3 regions of the Halomonas citrativorans genome follow, and region 2 is predicted to be linked to each of the others. Evidence: predicted binding sites of a transcription regulator. Region 2 holds the regulator's gene; each other region holds the start of a gene.

Evidence for each region. Region 2 encodes FliA, which starts transcription of late flagellar genes. Its sites were predicted from a motif close to CTAAAGTTNNNNNNNNNNCNGCCGATA; they were not measured.
Region 1: INT20_RS18300 (flagellin N-terminal helical domain-containing protein) is a predicted target of FliA. The motif match lies at 1,779-1,805, and genes of this name have one in related genera.
Region 3: INT20_RS08795 (DUF4019 domain-containing protein) is a predicted target of FliA. The motif match lies at 1,512-1,538, and genes of this name have one in related genera.

What each region holds. Positions count from the first base shown of each region.
Region 1 is NZ_JABUYX010000011.1:77,366-81,608, forward strand. It holds gene INT20_RS18300 (flagellin N-terminal helical domain-containing protein) at 1-1,744, opposite strand, end outside; gene INT20_RS11650 (O-linked N-acetylglucosamine transferase, SPINDLY family protein) at 2,161-4,243, opposite strand, start outside.
Region 2 is NZ_JABUYX010000003.1:232,962-237,204, forward strand. It holds gene INT20_RS06150 (hypothetical protein) at 1-23, opposite strand, end outside; gene INT20_RS06155 (OmpA/MotB family protein) at 47-718, opposite strand; gene INT20_RS06160 (motility protein A) at 723-1,541, opposite strand; gene INT20_RS06165 (RNA polymerase sigma factor FliA) at 1,585-2,286, opposite strand; gene INT20_RS06170 (flagellar protein FlhE) at 2,313-2,714, opposite strand; gene INT20_RS06175 (hypothetical protein) at 2,731-3,309, opposite strand; gene flhF (flagellar biosynthesis protein FlhF) at 3,306-4,243, opposite strand, start outside.
Region 3 is NZ_JABUYX010000006.1:13,916-18,158, forward strand. It holds gene INT20_RS08785 (cupin domain-containing protein) at 1-53, opposite strand, end outside; gene INT20_RS08790 (linear amide C-N hydrolase) at 326-1,369, shown strand; gene INT20_RS08795 (DUF4019 domain-containing protein) at 1,584-1,988, shown strand; gene INT20_RS08800 (class I SAM-dependent DNA methyltransferase) at 1,989-2,774, opposite strand; gene INT20_RS08805 (carboxymuconolactone decarboxylase family protein) at 2,911-3,366, opposite strand; gene INT20_RS08810 (helix-turn-helix transcriptional regulator) at 3,417-4,220, opposite strand.

The sequences.
Region 1 (4,243 bases), on a different contig from region 2:
CAGAAAGGTGACGATTGGTTTCGTCATGATTTTCAATGATGGCTAATAGCCGGTTATCCAAAGCGCCAAACTCGCTGCGCTTGTTATCCACTTGGGCGATTGCTCGGTCTAATGCCGCCAGTGGATCAGCAGGGTTGCGGATGCGGCGAGCTTCATCTGTCTCACGTATTGTTACCGTGGTCAGGTTGTTATCCACGTCTGTACTAAGTGAACTACGCACTGGGTAATAAAGGATTACTTCACCGTTTCCATTAACGGTTTGCAGCAAATGTTCGCCTTTTTGGTTCAGCACGATGTTGGCTGTTTTCATCGCACCGCTGCCATTTGAAAAGGCATTTACATTAAACACGTAACCATTTTCAGGCTCAGCGGCCATAACATCTTGATGCGTTGTACCGTTTAACTCGACATAGTTAACCTGCACATTGGCATTACTCGGCTTAAAATGCACGAACGACGAACCAGCAACAAAAGGCTGGTCGGTGACTGCCCCCATGGGTGTACGTTCACTTACCACGGTGAACGTACTCTCCGAACCACCTGTTTGGCTGGTCACATCGGCGGGATAATACGCATACTGCCCTCCCGCCAACTGCTCTTCGACATAATATGTGCTATTTAACTGCACGAGAGAGATGCTACCGCTGCTGCTTTCATCCTGACCATCCAGAGTCAGGCTATAGTCCGCGCTGCCTTTTTGCACTGCTGGCATATAACGTACTTCACTAATGGGGCCTGGCATATCAGCCGGGGCTACATGCGTGTCTTCCAGCACCTGAGCCACCACACTTCGCTGGCTGTTATCCATGATAAGTTCAACGGGCGTATAGTCGTTCCCACGCGCTATCCAGTACTCCCCTCCCGAACGTACGATATCCGCGCTACCTAACGGCCCACTATTGCCGTCCAAGTCGACAGCGCGTCGGGTGTATATAGCTTCACCTAACGTGCGTTCAGTCACTGCCTCTCGAACATTAATCGTTACGTCGTTATTGCGGGTATCCGTATCGTGTGATGCGTTAATCGATACATTTTTAAGCTGCCCGCCATCGCCACCTAGCTGGATAACATCGCGGTTATTAAAGCGCACTAAATGTGGTTCGTTATCAGCAGGCACATAAGCAACGCGTGAATGCTCCGCATCGTCGATAGGAATACGCGCCGAGCGGCCCGGCAGGGTGTCAGTATGCGTGATGGTGTCAGGTTCACCCTGGAAGGTAAAATCCTTAAGCCCCAGTGTTTGCACACTAAAGCCGGGGGCGTCTAAATTAACGCTCAGGGTTTCGCCATCGTTGGCGCCTACTTGCAGGGAAAGATGCCCCGCCGTGCCATCCAGAAGCGGAATGCCGTTATATTCGGCCACCTGGTTCAAGCGCTCGATTTCCTTCAGGTTGAGATTAATCTCCGCCTGGATACGGTCGCCCATTTCGCCGTTATAAATTTCACTCAACCCCTGCACGGTAAGCTCACGGATACGCTGCAACTTACCGTTCACTGCCTCCAGCACGCCTTGTGCGGTTTGCGACAACGACACGCCATCGTTGGCATTACGCATCGCCATGCCGCGCCCGCTAATCTGGCTGGTCATGCGGTTAGCAATTGCCTGGCCTGCGGCATCATCCTTAGCGCCGTTGATACGCAAGCCGGATGAAAGGCGCTCCATGGACGTCGCCAGCGCAGACTGATTGCGCTTCAGGTTCGCTTGGCCGTTCATAGATGGCAAATTGGTATGGATCGACGCCATTTACGGGCCTGCCTATTAGTAGTAATTACTTGCTTATCGGCCCGGCTATAAAAAACTTTACCAGTGAGTTACAAGAACTCAACTGGTCGTCAGGTATGGAGAGCTATTAACTCCCTACCCTTCGCCACAGAGTCTATGCACACAACTAAAAAATCTGCCAAAAGCACGTTTCAACACCTGCCCTGGCATCGATTAAAGAAAACGAGCCCCCATAAGCGAAAGCGCATAGTGGATGTCGGCCCGACGCTCGCACCATGCGACCAGACGTCTAAATGTCCATACATACACAAAGAATGCTCGGTCAATTATCACTCACAAGATGCAGGCACTAAAGCACCTGCATCTTGTTAATCACCCCCACTGAACTAACGTAATTCGAAAACACGAAAAAGAGCCGCTCTCCTTTAAGAAACAACCTATAGCGGGTTCTTCGAGAATTTAGCCCACAAAGCATCTAATTTCTTCCTATCAACACCTTGCCTAACTTTAAATACGCCAGCAGTATCAACCTGATCGACCACCTCTAAAAACTCAAGCACTACATGGTATTGTGGTCGGTTCCAAAAATCATGGATAAAAATCCGAGCCATTTCCTGGTCATGCATGTGCTCTATAATATGGATAACTGATGCAATCGTACATGCGACCCTAAAACGACCATCCACAAGAATCAAATCAAATGACTGTTTATGGTGATGAATCGCCTGACTGTATTCAGAAAAATGATGCTGGAATTCACCTGAGACTGGTACCCCCCACTCCTTAGTTGGCCCGATATTGACAGACTCAACTTGGCACTTATCACCCAGTTTATCTTTTAGTGCCCTCACCCATTTAGCGTCGCTTTCCACACCTTCTACTCTCAAGCCTTCTTTTATCGCCCAAACTGTAGATCCACCTGAGCCAAATTCAAAATAGTGCTTTGCTTTTTTTAAATATTTCTTAAACAGCTTTCGTTCCGCATGCGACATGAAAGGAGCATCAGGAAGCGGGAATTCCAATACTTCTATTTTGTCAGACACTTCTATTTTTTCATTCAACAATGACTCAGTAGAAGTTTCGAGTTGAGTGTCAGCTAACTTTTGCAGAATCAAATACTCTTCTGCCTTTTCTTCATCAATTTCAACCAATAGCTTATATGTTAGATCCTTGATGCCATACACCGTGTGCAACAAAAAAGCCAGTTTGGAGCGCTGATTTTCATTTAGCTCAGCCAACCGCTCGTAAGTGGGGAGAAAAACTGCATCGGCACTTTGAAGCTCGGTAGCTTGGCGAATTTCTGCAGGCACGCTGTCCGGCAGGTGGCTTAAGTGCTGTTGGTTGTTGAAACGGTATAGACGGAAACCATGACGTGACATCCAGTGCTGAATTTCAGCTAAGTTTGGCTGTCGTTTATGCGTCGGTTGAAAGGCAATACGCACTTGAATGACCAGCGTGTCTTTAAGGGCTTTTTCACCATTTTCAAGAATTACGGCCGCATCGCTTAAATCGTCCAGAATTAACCAATCCAAACTATCCAGCCCTTCGATGCTATCTAACGCGATGGTATTGATCGGAAGCTTAGCAAGCACGCTTGCACCAGCAGGGTTGGCTCCGTACTGCTGCTCCATTGGCAGCGGTTCCAAGGTGCTGCTAAACACTGGGTCTAAACAGGAATAAAGTGTCGCTGGCTTTCCATCCCCTAAAACAGCATGGGTAAAGACTTGGACACCTTTACTGCCCTCGAACCGCTCAGCATTTATTACTTGGCTTGCTGGATCGAAGGCCACTATGCCAAAAGAATTTAGCTGCCTAAGGGTATCGATGCCCTTCTCAACAACCAATTTTGAGCCATTATCCAGCACTATAATCTTGCCAGGTAGCGACCAGTTAAACCCAGTCGCTTCGACTTCCATACTTTCTGCATAAACAACATCAACGGGTATTTCTTCATCTTCAAATTTCGCCAGCCCAGTTTTATCAAACGTTAGCGCAGCAGGCTGCTTTCCTTCGCAGTGACGCTGCCAAATAGCGCGCATGGCATCGGTAAAGTGTTTTGCAAAGCGGGTAGCATCGCATACAGGCGACTCTAATAAGACTTGACGGAGGTGCTGCCTGATAGTGGCAAGGCTATCTAAATCAGATGCAAGCTCTAAAACTCTTTCTCGATACTCCTCCCAAGAACTAACGACAAGTTCTGGCATGCCCGCATTAATTAAATGAGTAGCACTGTGGCGCCCTGCAAAGGTTGGCCCTGGGAGAGTGACCACCGGAACTCCCATTAATAAAGATTCACAGGTAGTTAATCCACCTGAATATGGCCATGGGTCTAAAGAAATATCCACATCATTGTAGCACTGGAGGAGCTCAACATGAGGGGAAGGTCCTTCAATACGCAGTCGGTCTGCCGAAACCCCTTCTGCCTTCATTAAATTAATAATACGCTCACGCATTTCAGGGCTACCGAGCTGCATGCTTTTAAGGTACAACCTTGAGTTTGGTATTTTATGCATCAACTTA
Region 2 (4,243 bases):
AGCAGAAGGGGATGCTTAGGCACAACCCCAGCCTTGAGCAGTCCACTCACCCTTCTGGCTGTTGTCGTAACAACAGTTCAACGCGCCGGTTAGCAGCTCGCCCTTCAGGTGTTGCGTTGCTCTCCATAGGTTGAGTATCCGCATAACCAACGGCCCGCATTCGAGAAATCGCTATGCCCTGACCTTCCAGGTGGCGCATAACGGCAATCGCACGTCCGGCGGAGAGTTCCCAGTTGGAAGGGAACCGAGTGGTCGCAATAGGAAGATTGTCAGTATGTCCTTCAACGGAAACCTGACCATCAAAGGCCGCGAACACATCGACAAGACTTTCTATCACCTCTTGGCCTAGAGAGGTGAGCACTGCCTCGCCACTGGGAAATAAAAGGCTATCATCAATGCGTAGCGTTACGCCCTCCTGGCCCTGCGATACGCTGACGCCGGGAATATCCAATGCCGCCATCTGGGGCTGCAACCCGCTATGGCGCGGGTGAATACCGGTGGCAAGCGTTGCCAAGGGCAGTGAGCTAATCACGCTGGCCATGGACGCTTCCTCACCCTCAAGTGCTTCATTACCACCGGGGGGAGCCAAAGCCAGCAACAAAACAAACAGCGTAATCAGCAGGGTGAGCACGTCCAGATAACTGGTCAGCCAGCTCTCATCGCTTTCACCCTGCCCGGCGGGAAGCTCCAGCGCATGGCGCGTATTGTTATCCAGCATCGCCTTAGCCCTTTGCCGTCGCGCTTGGTGTATCAGGCCGGGGCTTTATAGTGGCATCGCGAATCTCATCGTTATAGTTGGCGATAAATGAATTGAGCGTTTCCTCAATAAAAGAGGGCAGGCGGCGCTTGGTGATCAGTGAAATACCTTCCAGCACCATGTTCATGGTAATCAGGCGCTCTTCTGTACGTCGTTCTAGCTTCACCGCGATGGGTTTAAACACCAGATTCGCCAGCAAAATACCGTAGAAGGTGGTGAGCAGCGCCACCGCCATACGGGGGCCAATGACATCCAGGTCACCGGCATCCATGACTTCCAGCATATTAACCAATCCCACCAGCGTGCCAATCATGCCAAACGCTGGCGCATAGGTCGCCATGGTGCGAAAAATCTGGGCTTCTGCGTGCTCGCGAGCCTTGAGCCGGGCAATCCGCCAACGCAGCATGTCGAAGATCTCATCTTCTTTGGTATTGGCAATGACTAACTGAATACCGGTACGTAAAAACGGATTGCGCGTATGCTCCAACTCTTGTTCGACTGCACGCACATCGCCTTTAAACCATAGCCGGGACATGGCGACCAGCTCGTTGATATCGTCGCGTATATAGGTATTTTCACGCCGAAAGACAAGCCCTACCAAGCGTACAACGCGTAACACCTCTTTTAGCGGATAGCTTATAAAAGTAGCGGCCAGAGTACCGGTTATAACAATCGCCAGGCCCGGCAGATTGATAAAACTTTCAGGGGACTCCGCAGTAAAGAACAGCACGCTTACTAGCAGCAGCATACTGGCGAATATACCTATCAACGTGGACGGGTTCATCAACGGCTCCTCGCCGGTTATTGTGAGTTAACGTATCGGTTGTTTAGGCTGAATCATGCAACCGGGCACGCAGACGGCTAATGGCTTGGCTATGCAACTGAGACACACGCGACTCGGTCACGCCCAGCACGGCGCCCACTTCTTTTAAATTCAGCTCTTCCTGGTAATAAAGTGCCATGAGCAGTTTCTCGCGCTCTGGCAACGCCTCAATGGCAGCAACCAATGTTTGGCGCTGCTGCTCATCCAGCAGCTTTTCAAACGGCAAGTTGCTCACATCAAAACTTACCGGCTCACCACCATCGGCAACCAACTCTTCAAACGGCAATAGCTGACCGCTATTGGTGTCGTTGAGCAGCTGTTGGTAATCACCCAGCGGCATCTCAAGCGCCAAGGCAATTTCACTCTCTTCCGGCGAGCGCCCGAGCTGCTGCTCTAGCCGCCGGATCGCGTCGTCCACAGCGCGCGCAGCGCGGCGCACGCTGCGTGGCAACCAATCCCGCGTACGCAGTTCATCGACCATCGCCCCACGGATACGCTGGCTGGCAAACGTCGCAAAGCTGGCACCATGAGCGGCATCAAAACGGCCCAGTGCTTCTAAAAGCCCTACCGTGCCCGCCTGAATAAGATCATCAAGTTCAATACTGGCTGGCAACCTGACCTGCAGTGTTAAGGCATGACGTCTTACCAGTGGCATGTATTGTGTGAATAGCTCGCCTTGCTTGATTCTGCCTTGTGCTGTGTACATCTTTTTGCCTCGCGGCTATACAACTTTTACTGATAGTTCACAATGACTTGCAGACCCTGAACACGAACAGGCCGCTGTCCAGGCAGTAACTTAAAACGAAACTGCAAAGGAGCACTTACCTGCCTTCCCGCCAGCTCGGTGACCGTTCCGCGCCCTCCCGAGAGAGCCACACACTGCTCCGGATGGCATAGCCATGCGTTGATAGCGCTGCCCGGCGGCGCCTCAAGCTGCCAGTGTATCCGATCAATCACACGATTGTGCACCTGTACAGAATCGGGTGGCGTCATTGACTGGCTACGGGTTTCCCGGTCACTCATGGCCACCATCACGCCCGGCACCGAGGTGCTCCAGCTGCCCGCCGCCTGAGCGCTACCGATGAGACCTATCAACCCGCAAACACCCATCATCTTGAATAGCTTGCTTAACATGTCGAATATTTCCTTATCAGCGCGCCAGCACCAGAAGATCGATGGCCAAATAGTGGCTAGCGGCTTCACGCAAGTTTTCCAACAAGCCTTGGCGCGACAAAGAGGGCTCGTGCAGTGCCAATAATCGGCGAGGCCCGCCATTGTCACGCGCCTGGCGAAGTAGCCGGTACATCTCGGCAAATGCGTCCGCATCGCTGTTAACCCAGAGCGCCCAACGCGCATGCCGAGCACTTAGCTGAGCCAGATCAGGCGCATTAACGCTAACCGCCTGTATATCCCAATCGTCAGGTGATCCTGCCCAGTGACGGCCCAGCGCAGACCATTGAGCCAGGCGATGTTGAGCCTGTTTGACAGCCTGCGCGCCCTGCCCTGGCAAACCAATAATATACAAGGGCTTTTTAGGTCGCGAAGGGGCTTTCGCAACCGGCTGCTCGTCAATCGTGGGGGTGGGCGAAACAGCACCTGGCGCGGGCGCAGGCGCTTCGCTCATCACCTCCATATCACTTGCCAACGGCGCATCAGGCTGGCTGGGTGCCTGCTTCTGACGCTGGCTGTCGGCCCATTGGCGCAAGCCCGCCGCCTGATCCTGACTCATACATTCACCTCTCGGCTAACGCTGCCCAATTGGCGAATGGCGTCGCGCGCCATAAAGGCGTACATCAACGCATCCAGCATGGCCGTATCGCGGCGTTTTCGGCGCGTGCCCAACAGGCTGAGTAGATCGCTACGCAGACTGGACGCCTCATCATCATCCGCGTTATCCAAATGCCCGACCACTGACGCGACGCCGCTGGCTAACAGTAGACGTACTTCTGGATCCACGTCCCCGCTATCGGCCTCTTTAAACTGCTGCAACGCGCGTTTGGTGAGCGCTGCCAGGCCCTCACTTTGCAGCTGAATGACCAGTTGGAAAAGTACATCGGCGCCTAAACGAGCCGGCGTCAACCAGTAGCGCCGGGCAACGACCTTGGCACTTTCGGGGTCACGAACCTCCCCATACCACGCAAGCAGTACACTGCCCGCCTCATTTTGCACTTCGGCATAAGCGGTCCATAACTGCATGGACTGGCCACGAAACCGCACGCTGACATGATGGCTGAGCGTGCTTTGTTCAAATAGTCCGCGTAGCGCAGAACGCTCGCCATGAAAGTATACACGCTGTGCGGATGTCACAAGGCTGACCCAAGTCAGCTGTTGCTCATTCAGCCACTGCACGGTTTCTGCCGGAGGCAGCACGGGCAATAGATGCACCGTGGCGCCCGCCTCCATTCGTGTCTCAAGCCTGGCCTGCCAACCCGCAGGTTGGCGATGTTGAAGCATGGGGACGGCATGCCAAGCGCCCCGTTCGTCCATGCTGATATCCGGCATCGACCAATCACAGCCACGCTCGTTACGGCGTGCCGCCCACACCACACCAGGGGCGGGTAACGCGTGCGGCAACAGACGAGTAAGCTGCGCGCTCTGTAGCTCGCTCGGCAAAGCGCTAACATCCCACATGGCTTCCAGCGTGGCGAAGCCTGCCAAACGCT
Region 3 (4,243 bases), on a different contig from region 2:
TCAAAACACGATTGATGGTTACTGCCTGTCCATAACCTTACACATCGGAACATTACTGACTCCTGATTGTGAGTAGTGACAAAACATGATGAAAAATAGAACAATCATCTGAGTTTAAATACTAGTTCGGATTTTGTGCAATAAGGTGCGTGACCAAAGCTAAATTTATGCCTAAGGTGAAGTGGGTTTGATAATTTAAATATGGGCATGGGCTGGGGATTCCATGCCGCTATTCTTTTTATAAAAAAGGGGTTGGCGCTTTTCTGGTTAGCCGCCAATTATCTCTGGCAGGCTCTATAACGTTTGTAAATAAAAGGAAACCACCATGGGAATCAAAAAAAAATTAACGCTAGCGGCAAGCATGTGTGCCTTGTTCGTGGCCATCACAGCGGATGCATGCACGCGCGCGGTATATCAGGGCCCTGATGACATGATTATCACGGCGCGCTCCATGGATTGGAGGGACGAAATACATCCGAACCTATGGCTGTTTCCAAAGGGAATGGAGCGCGATGGTGCGGCTGGACCCAACTCCGTTACTTGGACATCCCAGTATGGAAGTGTCGTTACCAGCGCGTTTGATATCTCAAGCACTGATGGCATGAACGAAAAAGGCTTGGTGGCTAACCTGCTATGGCTTGCTGAGGCAGAGTATCCTGAATTTGGGCCGGATGACGAGGGGCTTTCCGTGGCTGCCTGGGTCCAGTATGTTTTGGATAATTTTGCGACCGTTGATGAGGCGGTGGAGGCGCTGCGCGATGAGCCCTTTGTGGTCGTCTCTGCTGAAATACCGGGCACCACTCGATTTGCTACGCTTCACTTGTCAATTTCAGATGCCAAGGGTGATAGCGCAATATTTGAGTATATCGGCGGTAAACTCACTATTCATCACTATACGTCATACAATGTGGTGACAAACTCGCCCACCTTCGAGCAGCAACTGACGCTGGATGACTACTGGAGACAGATCGGTGGTTTGGTCATGCTGCCTGGCACAAACCGTGCCGCAGATCGATTTGTCAGAGCGTCGTTCTACATGGATGCCATCCCTAAAACGAGCGATACAAGAGTCGCTGTTGGCAGTGCATTTAGCGTGATTCGCAATGCGTCTGTTCCTTTCGGCATCTCATCAGAAGAGGAGCCGAATATTTCTTCCACCAGGTGGAGAGCGGTATCTGATCAGAAACACCTTGTTTATTATTTCGAGACGGCACTTACGCCTAACACGTTTTGGGTGGATATGAAGGATGCCGACTTTACTGAGGGCGTGCCTGTTCGCAAACTGAGCCTCAAGAATAACAGTGTTTATGCAGGCAATACGGTCAACGCGTTTGAGGACGCCGAGCCCTTTGAGTTTGCTGGCCTGTAAGGTGCGTTAAGGGCATTTTTTTGCTAGTTAGCGCATGAAATAGCCCCCTGTGTCGCGGTTAGCGCAGGGGGCTTTCTCTTACTTAATAAAGCCAAGGGATAGAAAAAACTGCGGTTAGCTTGTTCGATTATTGTGATTAATACTAAAGTAATGGCGGCTGGTACCGATATTAAATTAAGCACACCTATTTACTGATCGCTGCCTAGAGTTATCCATGCCAAAAATCGTGATCTGTTTCATTACAGCCCTGCTACTGCTGGCACCGTATGCTCAAGCGAACACCGATGCGGCTGAGGCCGCGGCGCTGGCATGGCTTGATGCAATCGATAGTGGCGAGTATGAGCTGGCTTGGGAGGAGTCATCACCGCTTCTTAAGAGTCCGCTTTCGCCCAGTATGCTAGAGCGGATCATTAGCGCAGCGCGCCGTGACTTCGGGTCGGTGGAGGCAAGACGCCGCACACGCGTCATCACGCAAACCTCTATGCCCGGCGCTCCCAAAAATGATTACAAAAAGTTCATCTACCAAACGCGTTTTGCCAACAAGTCTGATATTACCGAAACCATTACGCCGCACTTTGAAGACGGCGTTTGGAAAGTAAGTGGGTACTATGTGAACTGATCAGCAACAAGTGGATTGCCCCGTTGCTACAACCGTGGGGGGGTGAATCTTCACGCAGGCAAAAATGGCGTTCCCCGAAGTGGTGTTCCACGGCGTGATAGCTTCAAAGTTGTGCTCGAATACATGCACTTCAAAGTAGGGCTCAAGCAGCGTAATTAGCTCAGCAAAACTAACCGCGACCATGGGGTGCTCATCGTTCCATACTTGGGTATCGCACGCGTTGGTTTTTGCAATACTAAGTTTGAGGGCCTGTTTTTCACCGCTACCGCTGTAATGCCACCCGGAACGAAACGTGAAGGCATCGTCGGCTTTTTTAACGGTGTGGCTCACAAACAGATTGTTATCGATTTTATCTTTATCGACTGCGTTGAAGCAGAAAACCCCGCCACTCATTAAGGCGCTGTGCGCACTTTCAATACACGCTTTGAGCTTTTCAATTCCGTCGCTGTAGTGAATCGAATATAAAAAACAGGTAATCAAATCCTGCGGGTCGCTTACCTGGAAGTTGCCCATGTCCTGACACGTAAACTGGGCCTCAGGGCAACGTGTGGCAGCAATATCCAGCATGGGCTGGTTAATATCCAGCCCGCTGCTCACATAGCCATTATCAATAAAATGGCGAACATGAGGCCCGGTACCACACGCGACATCGAGGTGAAGGTTGCCACCGTTACCAAAAATTTGGTGAAGCCTTTGCACGGCGTTGCTTTGCGCCCGGTAGTCGATGTCTTCGCACATCACATCGTAATAGCCAGAAAGGTCGGTATAGAGTGCGTTAAAGGACATGGCGGCCTGGGTAGCTTGGGAGTGAGGGTGGCGCATAGTAAACGAGTGGAGTGGCTTTTAGAAGCCAGCCGTGCGGAAGGGAATTTTGATCAAGACATCGCAGGCCGTCGCACAGGCTTGCGATGTCTTTTTCGGTTTATAGCGAGATGTCAGGCGCAAACTGCATACTTACCGCCACCCGGTTCCAACTATTAATGGCTAGAATCACCGTGGTTAGCTCAAGAAGGTCCTGTTCGCCAAAGGCAGCCAGAGCATTCTGGTAGACGCTGTCGCTAACAGACTGTTGGCTGATTAAGGTAAGCGCTTCGGCCCACTCAAGGGCTGCACGTTCCTGTTTATTGAAGCAGGGGGCTTCCCGCCAGGCAGGCAGTACATCCAGTCTTACCTGATGCTCGCCGTCGTCTCGGGCTTCCTGAGTATGCATATGCTGGCAGAAGCAGCACTGGTTGATTTGGGAAACGCGTAGCTTAACGAGGTGGATGATGGCAGGCGTTACCGCGCTATTAGCCGCTACTTCGCCCAGAGGCACCAAATGTTTAGCAAGGCGAGGGGTTAGCTTGTAAACGGCTTGTCGAGAAATACGCTGAGACATGGCAGTGACCTCGTTGATTGGTGAGGTCTCAGCTTATAAAGGTGTGCGTACTACGCCTTGTAAATTTGCGACAACTTGCGCTGGCGGTAAGAGGCGGGTGTTTCGTTGGTAAAAGATTGGAAGGCGTGGGTAAAGTGTGGCTGATCATAGTAGCCACAGTGGAGCGCTATTTCTGATAGCGGCCGGTCAGCTTCAAGTAAGCACCGTCGCGCTCGGTTGAGGCGAGCATACGTCACCAACGCGCCTGGCGAGACACCGACTTCACGTTTTAATCGACGTTCCAGGGTGCGTCGGGTTAACCCAACATTGGCAGCTAACTGCTCAGGTGGGAGCTGTAACTGGTTAATCGCCTGGATGATTCCTGGCACAGGGCTTTTACTCGTTAGTCGACTTTTGAGTAAACCCAGAAGCCATGTTTCAAGCAGGGCTAATCCTTTGGGTGCATCAAGCTGATAAAGGCGCTCCACCACCGGCATTAAACTGTCCATCCAGGAGGGGTTTATGTCATCGCCCAAGCAAAGATGCGCGTCTATACACTGTTCCGGGGCTAAGCCCAGGAGGCTATACATACTGGTCGGTTTAAACCGAATGCCCATCCGGGGGGTGGACGTATCAAACGTCTCAAGCAACATGTGTCTGTTAAAGCAGAGCGTGACGATGGGACGAGAGCTTCCAAGGTGAATGGTGAGGCTGGCGCCTGCATCGGGGTAAAGCTTTTCTACGATGGGGTGCGCAAGGGTGCTTTGCCCGCCCATCGACCAAAGGCATTGCACCCATGTGCGAAGGTTGGTGTTGGGCAGGCGCTGCTGGAAATTCAAATGAACGGCGTTACCGGGCAGAATAAAGTGGGCCATGGCGACAACCTGCTTTGTTGATG